Regions from separate parts of the Vibrio syngnathi genome, predicted to be linked through region 1. Evidence: predicted binding sites of a transcription regulator. Region 1 holds the regulator's gene; each other region holds the start of a gene.

The links. Region 1 encodes CRP, which controls carbon source genes, mostly activating them, when cyclic AMP is high. Its sites were predicted from a motif close to TGTGANNNNNNTCACA; they were not measured.
Region 2: a site for CRP is predicted at 1,587-1,602, ahead of K08M4_RS15875 (glycogen/starch/alpha-glucan phosphorylase). Genes of this name have one in related genera too.
Region 3: a site for CRP is predicted at 2,021-2,036, ahead of K08M4_RS16510 (NupC/NupG family nucleoside CNT transporter). Genes of this name have one in related genera too.

The regions. Positions count from the first base shown of each region.
Region 1 is NZ_CP017916.1:292,631-295,975, reverse strand. Features, by position in the region: gene K08M4_RS01355 (phosphoribulokinase) at 1-847, shown strand, start outside; gene crp (cAMP-activated global transcriptional regulator CRP) at 1,089-1,721, shown strand; gene K08M4_RS01345 (DUF1338 domain-containing protein) at 1,899-2,690, opposite strand; gene astD (succinylglutamate-semialdehyde dehydrogenase) at 2,948-3,345, opposite strand, start outside.
Region 2 is NZ_CP017917.1:206,682-210,026, reverse strand. Features, by position in the region: gene K08M4_RS15875 (glycogen/starch/alpha-glucan phosphorylase) at 1-1,407, opposite strand, end outside; gene malT (HTH-type transcriptional regulator MalT) at 1,974-3,345, shown strand, end outside.
Region 3 is NZ_CP017917.1:358,653-361,997, reverse strand. Features, by position in the region: gene K08M4_RS16515 (hypothetical protein) at 1-227, opposite strand, end outside; gene K08M4_RS16510 (NupC/NupG family nucleoside CNT transporter) at 545-1,753, opposite strand; gene K08M4_RS16505 (YajG family lipoprotein) at 2,197-2,817, opposite strand; gene K08M4_RS16500 (hypothetical protein) at 3,237-3,345, shown strand, end outside.

The sequences.
Region 1 (3,345 bases):
TGCGGTGACGGGTTCATCTGGAGCCGGCACCACCACCACCTCAGAAGCCTTCCGCAAAATGTTCAATATGATGGACGTAAAGGCTGCTTGGGTTGAAGGGGATAGTTTCCATCGCTTCACTCGCCCAGAGATGGACGTCGAGATCCGTAAGGCGCGCGAGCAAGGTAAGCACATCAGCTACTTTGGCCCACAAGCTAACGATTTTGGTGCATTAGAAGAGTTCTTCCGTCAATACGGTAATGAAGGTACGGGCAAAGTCCGCAGCTACCTACACACCTTTGATGAAGCCGTGCCTTATAATCAAATGCCAGGCACCTTCACACCATGGCAAGAGATCCCTGAAAATTCCGATGTGATGTTTTACGAAGGCCTACACGGCGGTGTGGTAGATGGGGACATCAATGTTTCTCAACACGTCGATTTGCTGATCGGCATGGTGCCTATCGTAAACCTAGAATGGATCCAAAAGTTCGTTCGTGACACACGCGATCGTGGTCATTCTCGCGAAGCAGTAATGGACTCAATTGTTCGCTCGATGGATGATTACCTTAACTACATTACTCCTCAGTTTTCACGTACTCACATCAACTTCCAGCGTGTTCCAACGGTAGACACATCAAACCCTCTCAATGCTAAAGGGATCCCAAGTTTAGATGAAAGCTTCGTTGTTATACGCTTACGCGGCATCAAAAACGTCGATTTCCCTTATCTTCTGGCTATGATTGATGGCTCATTTATGTCGCGCCACAACACGCTTGTAGTACCTGGCGGCAAGATGAGTTTTGCTATGGAACTCATTGTAAGGCCTATCCTGCAACAACTTATAGAAACCGGGAAAATAGGCTAACAAAACAACATTCTGGTTGATTACTTTTCATACCGTGATCATGTGCACAATTTTGCGTAAAAAATCGTAGCTTGGTCACGATTAAAATCAAGAAATAGTACCTGAAAAAGGATACTATTCTTAAACGAAACACAAGATAGCTTGCAGCACTCAACGAGTGCTCTTATCCTAGCTACGTCAATTCAGGCTTAGCTAAAATATGGAAAGCGGCAAGCATACCCTGCAGAGGAAGTAAGATATTATGGTTCTAGGTAAACCCCAAACCGATCCAACATTAGAGTGGTTCCTTTCACACTGTCATATTCATAAGTACCCTTCAAAAAGTACTTTGATTCATGCTGGTGAAAAGGCAGAAACCTTGTACTACATCGTTAAAGGTTCTGTGGCAGTTCTTATCAAAGACGAAGAAGGTAAGGAAATGATTCTTTCTTACCTAAACCAAGGCGACTTCATCGGTGAGCTTGGCTTGTTCGAAGAAGACCAAGAGCGTACTGCATGGGTTCGTGCAAAATCTCCTTGTGAAGTAGCTGAGATTTCTTTCAAGAAATTCCGTCAACTTATCCAAGTGAACCCAGATATCCTAATGCGCCTTTCAGCGCAAATGGCAAACCGTCTACAAGTAACTAGCCAAAAGGTTGGTGACTTAGCGTTCCTTGACGTAACAGGTCGTATCGCTCAAACGCTACTAAACCTAGCGAAACAGCCAGATGCAATGACTCACCCTGACGGCATGCAAATCAAGATCACTCGTCAAGAGATTGGCCAGATTGTTGGTTGTTCTCGTGAGACAGTTGGTCGTATCTTGAAGATGCTAGAAGAGCAGAACCTAATTTCTGCACACGGTAAAACTATCGTGGTATACGGCACTCGTTAATCTCGATTAACTGAGCCAAAAATTTGAAAGCCACCAAATGCGAATTTGGTGGCTTTTTTGTTTTCTAAAGATCTACAAAGAAAATACGAATGAAACACCTACAGCTTCCAAGCGAAAATACTCTCGAAGCGAAGCCTATCTGAATCTCTAGAGCAAAGCCCGTACTCGCATCTTTCTTTAACCGTTAGTGCTTTCGAAGATCTTATCCGCCGATGCTGCAACAAAACCTGTATAAAGCTCACCGTTGGCCATCGCATAACGCTTAGCGAACTCATAGAAGCCTCCAGGAATCATCTCATTGCCTTCAACAAATGAAACTGGGACTTTGTCTGCCATTGTAGATGATTGCTCTAATAAGACCTCTGGAGAGCCTTTAACCTGACCACCAGATGCATTGATAGTGAAACCTGAATCACTCAAATAGTCATTCACAGTCTGTACTTCATCGAACTCATTGAGCTGGTTCACACTCACCGTAAAGTGATTTGCACCGTAACCATGAGCCGCTAGCCAAGACGCGTATTCACTCTCTTTTGCTAGAACTTGAAAATCCGCGAAGCTCAGGTCCCAAAGGCGACCACCAAACAAGAACTCATGACCTTGAAGCTTGCTTGCGTCGACTTGCTCAACCAACTTAGCCACGATCTGTTGCAAGTCACTTGAACACTCTTCGACTTTCAACTCACTAATGAACACTTTCGGTTGGTTTGGATCTGGGTGCTCGTAATGCTTAGCCACTAGCTTCTTGCTCTCAAATAAGTAATCGCCACACGCCTTGTAACCTAACTCAAGGAAAGGTTTAGCCAATGTTTCAATACCCAGTGGTGCAACATTGAAAGTACGCAGTGCAATGTGATCATTAATCAGAGCTTCATCTTCTTTCAGCAAATGGTGTACTTTCTCAGCCGATGGGCAAAGCCTGTGAATGTAATCATCCCATAGTGGTTTAAAGAGTAGATCGGGCGTCATGGTGACTCCTTGTCAGAGGTTCTAGCAAGCTAGTAATTTGGATTAGAGAGGGAGAGGCTGGACACAGAGTCAGCAGCCATCAGCCTGTGACATACTTGTTCTATTATTATCTACCGCCCAATCTAGGTGTAGGACGTGATGGAAAAAGGAAGCGATAACACCGCTTCCTTATTACACAATCAATCAATGAATCTGTTATTCATGAACCTAGAGCTCATAAGCTTGTGATTCATCAAGTTATAGCTTAAAAGCAAAAACTACAGCTCAATACCGGGGCTAAACGTAGCTGGCAGTTGAGTTTCACCACCTTCCATTGACGCCATAGGGTAAGCACAGTAGTCAGCCGCGTAGTAAGCACTTGGGCGTAAGTTGCCCGAAGCACCTGGACCACCAAATGGAGCATCGCCACTTGCGCCTGTTAGCTGGCGGTTACGGTTAACAATGCCCGCACGGATATGGTCAACGAAGTATTCCCACTCCGAATCGTCGGTTGAAACTAGGCCAGCAGACAAACCAAAGCGCGTGTCATTAGCCAGTTCAACGGCTTGCTCTAGCGATTGGTAGCGAACCACTTGCAGTAATGGGCCGAAGTACTCTTCATCTGGCAACTCAGCAATGTTGGTTGCATCGATGATACCCGGAGAAACAAACGCCG
Region 2 (3,345 bases), on a different replicon from region 1:
GCCGTTCGTTACGTTAGTCAGTTTACCTGGGAAGATTTCGTTGAACTCTGGGAACAAGTCTTTCTTAACAAGTTGAGAGTGAAGTGCAGCTACACCATTTACTTTGTAAGAACCAATCACACATAGGTTTGCCATGCGAACCATGCGGTGGAAACCTTCTTGGATGATAGAAAGCTTCGCTTGTTTCTCACCGTCACCAGGCCACATCTTGCGAACTTCTTGCATGAAGCGGTGGTTGATTTCAAAAATGATTTCCATGTGACGTGGAAGAAGACGGTTGATCAGCGATTCAGACCAAGTCTCTAGCGCTTCTGGAAGTAGTGTGTGGTTCGTGTAAGCGAACGTATGTGCACTGATTTCCCAGGCTTGATCCCAAGATAGACCTTTTTCGTCGATCAGGATGCGCATTAGCTCAGGAATCGCAATCGTTGGGTGCGTATCGTTCAGCTGAATCGTTTCTTGCTTAGGCAGATCTTCTAGAGAGAAACCTGCTGCTTCGTGGCGGCGTAGAATATCGCGAACAGACGCAGCTGAGTGGAAGTACTGCTGCATTAAACGCAGTGTCTTACCTTTCTCATGGTTGTCGTTCGGGTAAAGAACTTTCGTGATGTTACCTGCATCGATTAGCGAGTGTTGCGCTTCGAAGTAGTCACCGTTGTTAAAGCTTGCTAGTGAGAATGGTGCAATTGCCTGACATTCCCAAAGACGCAATGGGTAAACCGTGTTTGACTCGTAACCTACGATAGGTAGATCCCAAGGCATTGCTTTTACTTCCATACCTGGAACCCAAGTACGAACTTCTTTACCGTCGATGAATTCAACTTCTACATGACCGTAAAAACCAATGTGTTGTGCTAGTTCTGGACGAGCGACTTCCCATGGGTAACCTTCAACACCACGCCATGCGTCTGGTGCTTCTTGTTGGCGACCATCTTGGAAAGACTGTTTGAATAGGCCGTATTCATAGTGAAGACCGTAGCCTACTGTTGGGTACTCTTGTGCAGCACAAGAATCCATAAAACAAGCAGCAAGACGACCAAGACCACCATTACCTAGCGATGGGTCGCGTTCTTCTTCTAGAAGGTCAGTTAGGTTTTGGCCTAGCTCTTCCATTGCATGAGTAATCTGTTCGTACAGACCCATGCTGATCAGGTTGTTACCTGTTAGACGACCAATCAAAAACTCTAATGAAAGGTAGTTAACGCTCTTCGCGTTTTTGATTTTTTCATCATTTTCAGTTTCTAGCAGATCAAATGTTGTCAATTCTGCTAGCGCACGCCCCATTGCTAGGTACCATGCGCGGCTATCTGCTGTTTCAATCGTTGTTGCGTAAGTTGCAGATAAATGCTTTTTAACACTTTCTTGGAAAGACACTTTGTCGAAAGTTTTTTGCTGAGTTGGTTTCATTTCAGAAATCTCGCTTTTAATAGTTCTAATTCATCTGTGACATATCGTGCATGGTCACCATTAACTAAACATCCTCCTGTTAATGCCACTAACTAGGAGTAGATGAGAGGGCGTAGGGGCGTACCGCCATTACGGTTAGTGATCTGACTCTCATGTTCTAACTTCGAACAAAAAGTTGGAGTGACTAAGATCACAAGCTCCCGTTCGATAACTTAACTTCAATTGATGTGAGTTTTATTTAACCGGAATAAACTGATTAGCAAATCTGAGTTTGAGATCACGAAATTATTTCCCACATATCATCTTTTGCATAAATTTCAGTGTAAGACCGAACAAAGTCACATTCACAAACCGACCCGCAACGTGAGCAAAGTCTCAAATCAAGGGCGTAGAAAGCCAAAAACATGCAAGACCGCAAGGTTTCTGAGGAGAATCATAGTCGGTGCCATTTTTATTCACGTAACATAAGCACAGACTTAAGTAATTAGGCAGATGTGATTGGGCTACTCCTGTACGGTTTTAGAATCCCCAAAACATACGCCACGGAATAGGTGAAAAACTTCGATATGTGGATCCCTTCGAAACTGACTCGTCCCGGCCGCTTACATAATGCAATCCTACGACCGAGGGTTCTCGATCTGCTCCAAAACGCAGATTGCTATAAGCTTGTATTGTTCCGTTCTCCTGCGGGCTATGGCAAGACCACCATGGCTGCACAATGGCTGTTAGATAAACCGAATGTGGGTTGGTACAGCATCGATGATAGTGACAACGATGCCTTCCGTTTTATCAACTACCTACTCCAATCACTCAATAAAGCGACTCAAAACGCCTGTCCCAATGCCCAAAAACTGGCAGAGAAACGACAGTTTTCATCGCTGCATTCTTTATTGAGCGAAGTATTCGCCGAAATGTCGGACTACCATCACGAATGTTTTCTTGTTTTAGACGACTACCATTTAGTCAACAATGATGACATTCAAGAAGCAATGCGCTTTTTCCTCAAACACATGCCCGACAATCTTACGTTGGTTGTAACCAGCCGCGGAACACCACCACTAGGCACAGCAAACCTGCGCGTTAGAGACTTAATGATCGAATTAGGTAATGACTCGCTGGCTTTTGATACCGAAGAGACGACACGCTTTTTCAATCAACGTGTTGCCGATGGCATTGATGACACAACGGCAGACAGCATTTGTACCTATGTAGAGGGTTGGCCTTCTGCACTTCAACTTATTGCGCTGCAAGCTCAACATCAAAAGCGTACGCTTGCGCAGTCTGCGGAGTCTTTCTCCCACTTTAACCAAGCTCACCTGTGGGACTATTTGGTTGAAGAGGTTTTCGACCTGTTAGACCAAGAAACTCGACAGTTTTTGATGCAGTGTTCAGTGCTTGACCACTTCAACGACGAACTGGTTTGTGCGCTAACGCAGCGTGAAGATGCGCTCGGTATGATCGAGTCATTAAATCGATTCGGCTTATTTATCTACCCGCTTGAGGGAGAAAAGAACTGGTATCGTTTCCATAACCTGTTTGGTGAATTTTTGGCACATGAGCGTCAAGCTCGAATCCCTCAACAAGAAGCAGAATTGCACCGAAGTGCTGCAAAGGCGTGGATTAAACAAGACACACCACACCAAGCATTGCGCCATGCACAGCGCGCTGAAGACCCAGAACTGATCATTCAAATACTGACAGACCACGGTTGGCCGATGTTTAACCAAGGAGAACTTTCCTCGTTAGAGATCGCGATCAAACAACTGAGTACGGATCAACTTTACAGCGATCCTAAACTGTCCATGTTACGAGCTTGGCTTGCACAAAGTCAGCACCGCTATGAACAGGTAGGGACATTATTAGAAGAGGCTGAAACTCAATATCAAGCTCGAAACATTGAACTCGATACTCAGCAGCAGGGGCAATACAACGCTCTGC
Region 3 (3,345 bases), on a different replicon from region 1:
CCGATCGCATAGCAAACCACCGCGACAGTCACAAACACCAAAGCTGAGAAGACATAAGCCACCGATGCTGCGACGCCAGTGCCCCATACTACGCTAAACACCAAACCGAGATACGCTTCTTGCGGCCACTGATAGATAGGAAATTGAGTGCCACCAGCAATAAGATAAACCATCGCAAACAAGCCAATGAAGGTAGCAATAAGACCGATGAGAACGCGCATGTTCATGGAGAGACCCTTGATAAATTTGAGCTTGGTTGTCGTATTCTTAATCGAAGCCGAGTGTTCTTAATAGAAACCGGATTTTCTTAATCGAAGCAGAATGCTATTAATCGCAACCTAATGATATTCAAGTATATCGGATAAAACAGGCTTGCTCTATTACTCTTCAGAGTGAGCCTGCCACACAGCAAGGCAATAAAAGATGAGTTTGAATCTGAATCAACTTAACGAGCAGGCACAAAAAAGCGGACACCCTTTTCACGTTGAATCCGTAAGAAAGATGTCCGCTTTAACTGAATCTAGCTGTTTTGGGTAAATCTAGCTTAAAGCAAGATGAAGATACCCGCTAAACACGCACTCATTAGGTTTGCAAGCGTACCAGCAGCGACTGCTTTCAAGCCTAAGTTTGCCACTTCAGCACGACGCTCTGGTGCCATAACACCGATTGAACCCAGCTGAATTGCGATAGAGCCAATGTTAGCAAAGCCACATAGAGCAAAAGTAACGATTACTTGGCTGTGTTCAGATAACAACGCTTTGTTCTCAACGAAGTCGATGAAAGCAACAAACTCGTTCATTACAATCTTCTGACCGATGTAAGAACCCGCCATTAATACTTCATCACTCGGGATACCAATCAGCCACGCTAGAGGGGAGAACAGGTAACCGAAGATTGCTTGCAGTGTAATACCCGCAAAACCGAACGTTTCACCTAGACTTTCTAGGCCAGTGTTAACCATCGCAATCACACTCACGAATGCAATCAACATAGTACCGACAGCCACTGCGACTTTCATACCGTTCATCGCGCCGCTTGCCAATGCATCGATTACGTTGCTTTGGTCAGCTTTATCGAGTTCGATATGGTCGTAGTCACTTGGTGTGCTGCGCTCAGGAACGATGATCTTCGCCATTAACAGGCTACCTGGAGCCGCCATGAAGCTTGCTGCTATAAGATATTTAAGCTCTACACCAAGGCCAGCATAACCACCAAGTACACTGCCCGCTACCGACGCCATACCACCTGCCATTACAGCAAACAGTTCCGAACGAGTCATAGATTTTAAAAATGGACGAATAAGAAGAGGAGACTCACCCTGAGAAAGGAAAATATTACCTGTCGCTACCAAGGATTCAGCTTTACTGGTGCCGAGCAGTTTTTGCACCGCTCCGCCCAAGATTTGAATCACTTTTTGCATGATGCCGAGGTAGTAAAGTGCAGAGATCAAAGCACTGAAGAAGATAATGATTGGAAGTACGCGTATCGCGAAAATGAAACCTTCAGTTGCAAGGTCGCCGAAAAGGAATGCGATACCAGCGTCTGCAAAACCAAGCAGGCTAGAAACGCCATTACTTAGGCTTGTTAGCGCCAATTGTCCCCAAGGGAAATACAACACCAAAGCAGCAAAACCGATTTGAAGTAATAGTGCACGAGAGACTGTTTTCCAGTTAATCGAAGAACGACTTTCAGATAGCAGGTACGCACAAGCAATCAGTGCCAGAACACCGACAAAACCAAATAGAATATTCATAATGTGTCCTAGTAATCCTTAAAGAGTGAACATGAGCCAAACGAATGACATCAAAGGAATAGGACAAAGAACCGCAAGCAAAACGCTACGCGATGAAGGAGCTAACAGGGTTAGCGAATGTAACAACGAGTTGTTCATGTAAAAATCACCTTATACAAGCAGTGGAACGTAGCTGGTCCGGTCCGTGGGGTCATTCACATATCCATGTGACGGCTTGTATTGGCTAAGCACCGGCTTAAAACCGGAAAAGAAGTATAAACAGTTAAGTGAGACTTTCATCACATTTTTTGACGCAAACGTTCGCGCGGTCAAGGATTAAACAAAACGCAGTGTTTATCGGCGAGATCGACGGGGGCAGGCAAAAATAAGTTAACTAAATCGATTGTTAAAATAAAAAGCCACAGGACGTGGCTTTTCTAGAATATAAAAGAAAGTACCTGTAACTAGTTTAGCAATGCACTTTTCACTTCAACGTCTTGGAAGATTTCTTCGAAACGTTGTTTATAGATAAGCTGCATTTCATTAATGATCACGCCTCCATCTGGCACATCGTTCTCGCCTTGGAAGTTTTTACTCAGTAACTTCTTACCGGCTTCATCATAAATAATCACATTAATGTTGTACCAAGAGTTATCTGTAAACGCGTGGAAATCATATTTCCATTCATTCAAGACGAACATCATCGATTTATTGTCGAACGCTTTCATCTGCTCAACGACTTTAGTGATGTTTTGGTTTGGTGTCGTCTCTACTGAGTCCACTGTCACTTGCTGCTTCTTTAATCCTGCAACGAGTCTATCCGTCAAAAACTGAGACATCGGCTGTTGTGTCGCCGTGTTGTGTGAATAAGGAATACCGAGAGAACTACGGATAATGCCCTCAAACTTTGGCTCTTTATCTTGGTCTAAAACGTATGGGCGTTTATCGATCACTGCAATAGTCAGTGCTTTTTCTTGAGGTACGACACTCAATTGTGGCGCACTCTGCTCTGGAGTTAATACCGTTGCACAACCTGAAAGCCCTAGCGTGATTGTGGCAAGGAGCAAACTGACGAGTTTTGTCATTAGATTTACCTATCTTATTGTTTTGAAGATGGTGTTCTAACAAAAATTGTCTTAATCAGTAAACATTCATTAAATCAATAATTTATATAATTCTTATTTATATAAATTGGCTCACATATCAGGTTGGATTTATTGAGTAATTACCCAATAAAACTTTAAGCTACAGGCGTTGTAAATGAAGACCATGAAATGAATGTGATATGTTCACCTATGTAGAAAGCAGCGTAATCTCTTGGTTAATTCTGTGTGATTATTACTACTTTTCTGTGTTCTCCCTCATTTACTATGACTTCAAGATTCATCTTCAGTTTAGATGCGTATATACTTTGTATTATCTCACCCATACATTATCTATAAAACGAGAAGGGCTGATTAGATATAACAGCCATCGAGACTAAGAGAGGAAACACGTGAAGAAAATGGAAGCTCCGCACGACATGAACAATGGAGCTAGATTCAAAACAAATAGACACGGCTATGTGACAGTAGTTGAGTATTATAATACCTATACTGTTATTGTCGCGTTTG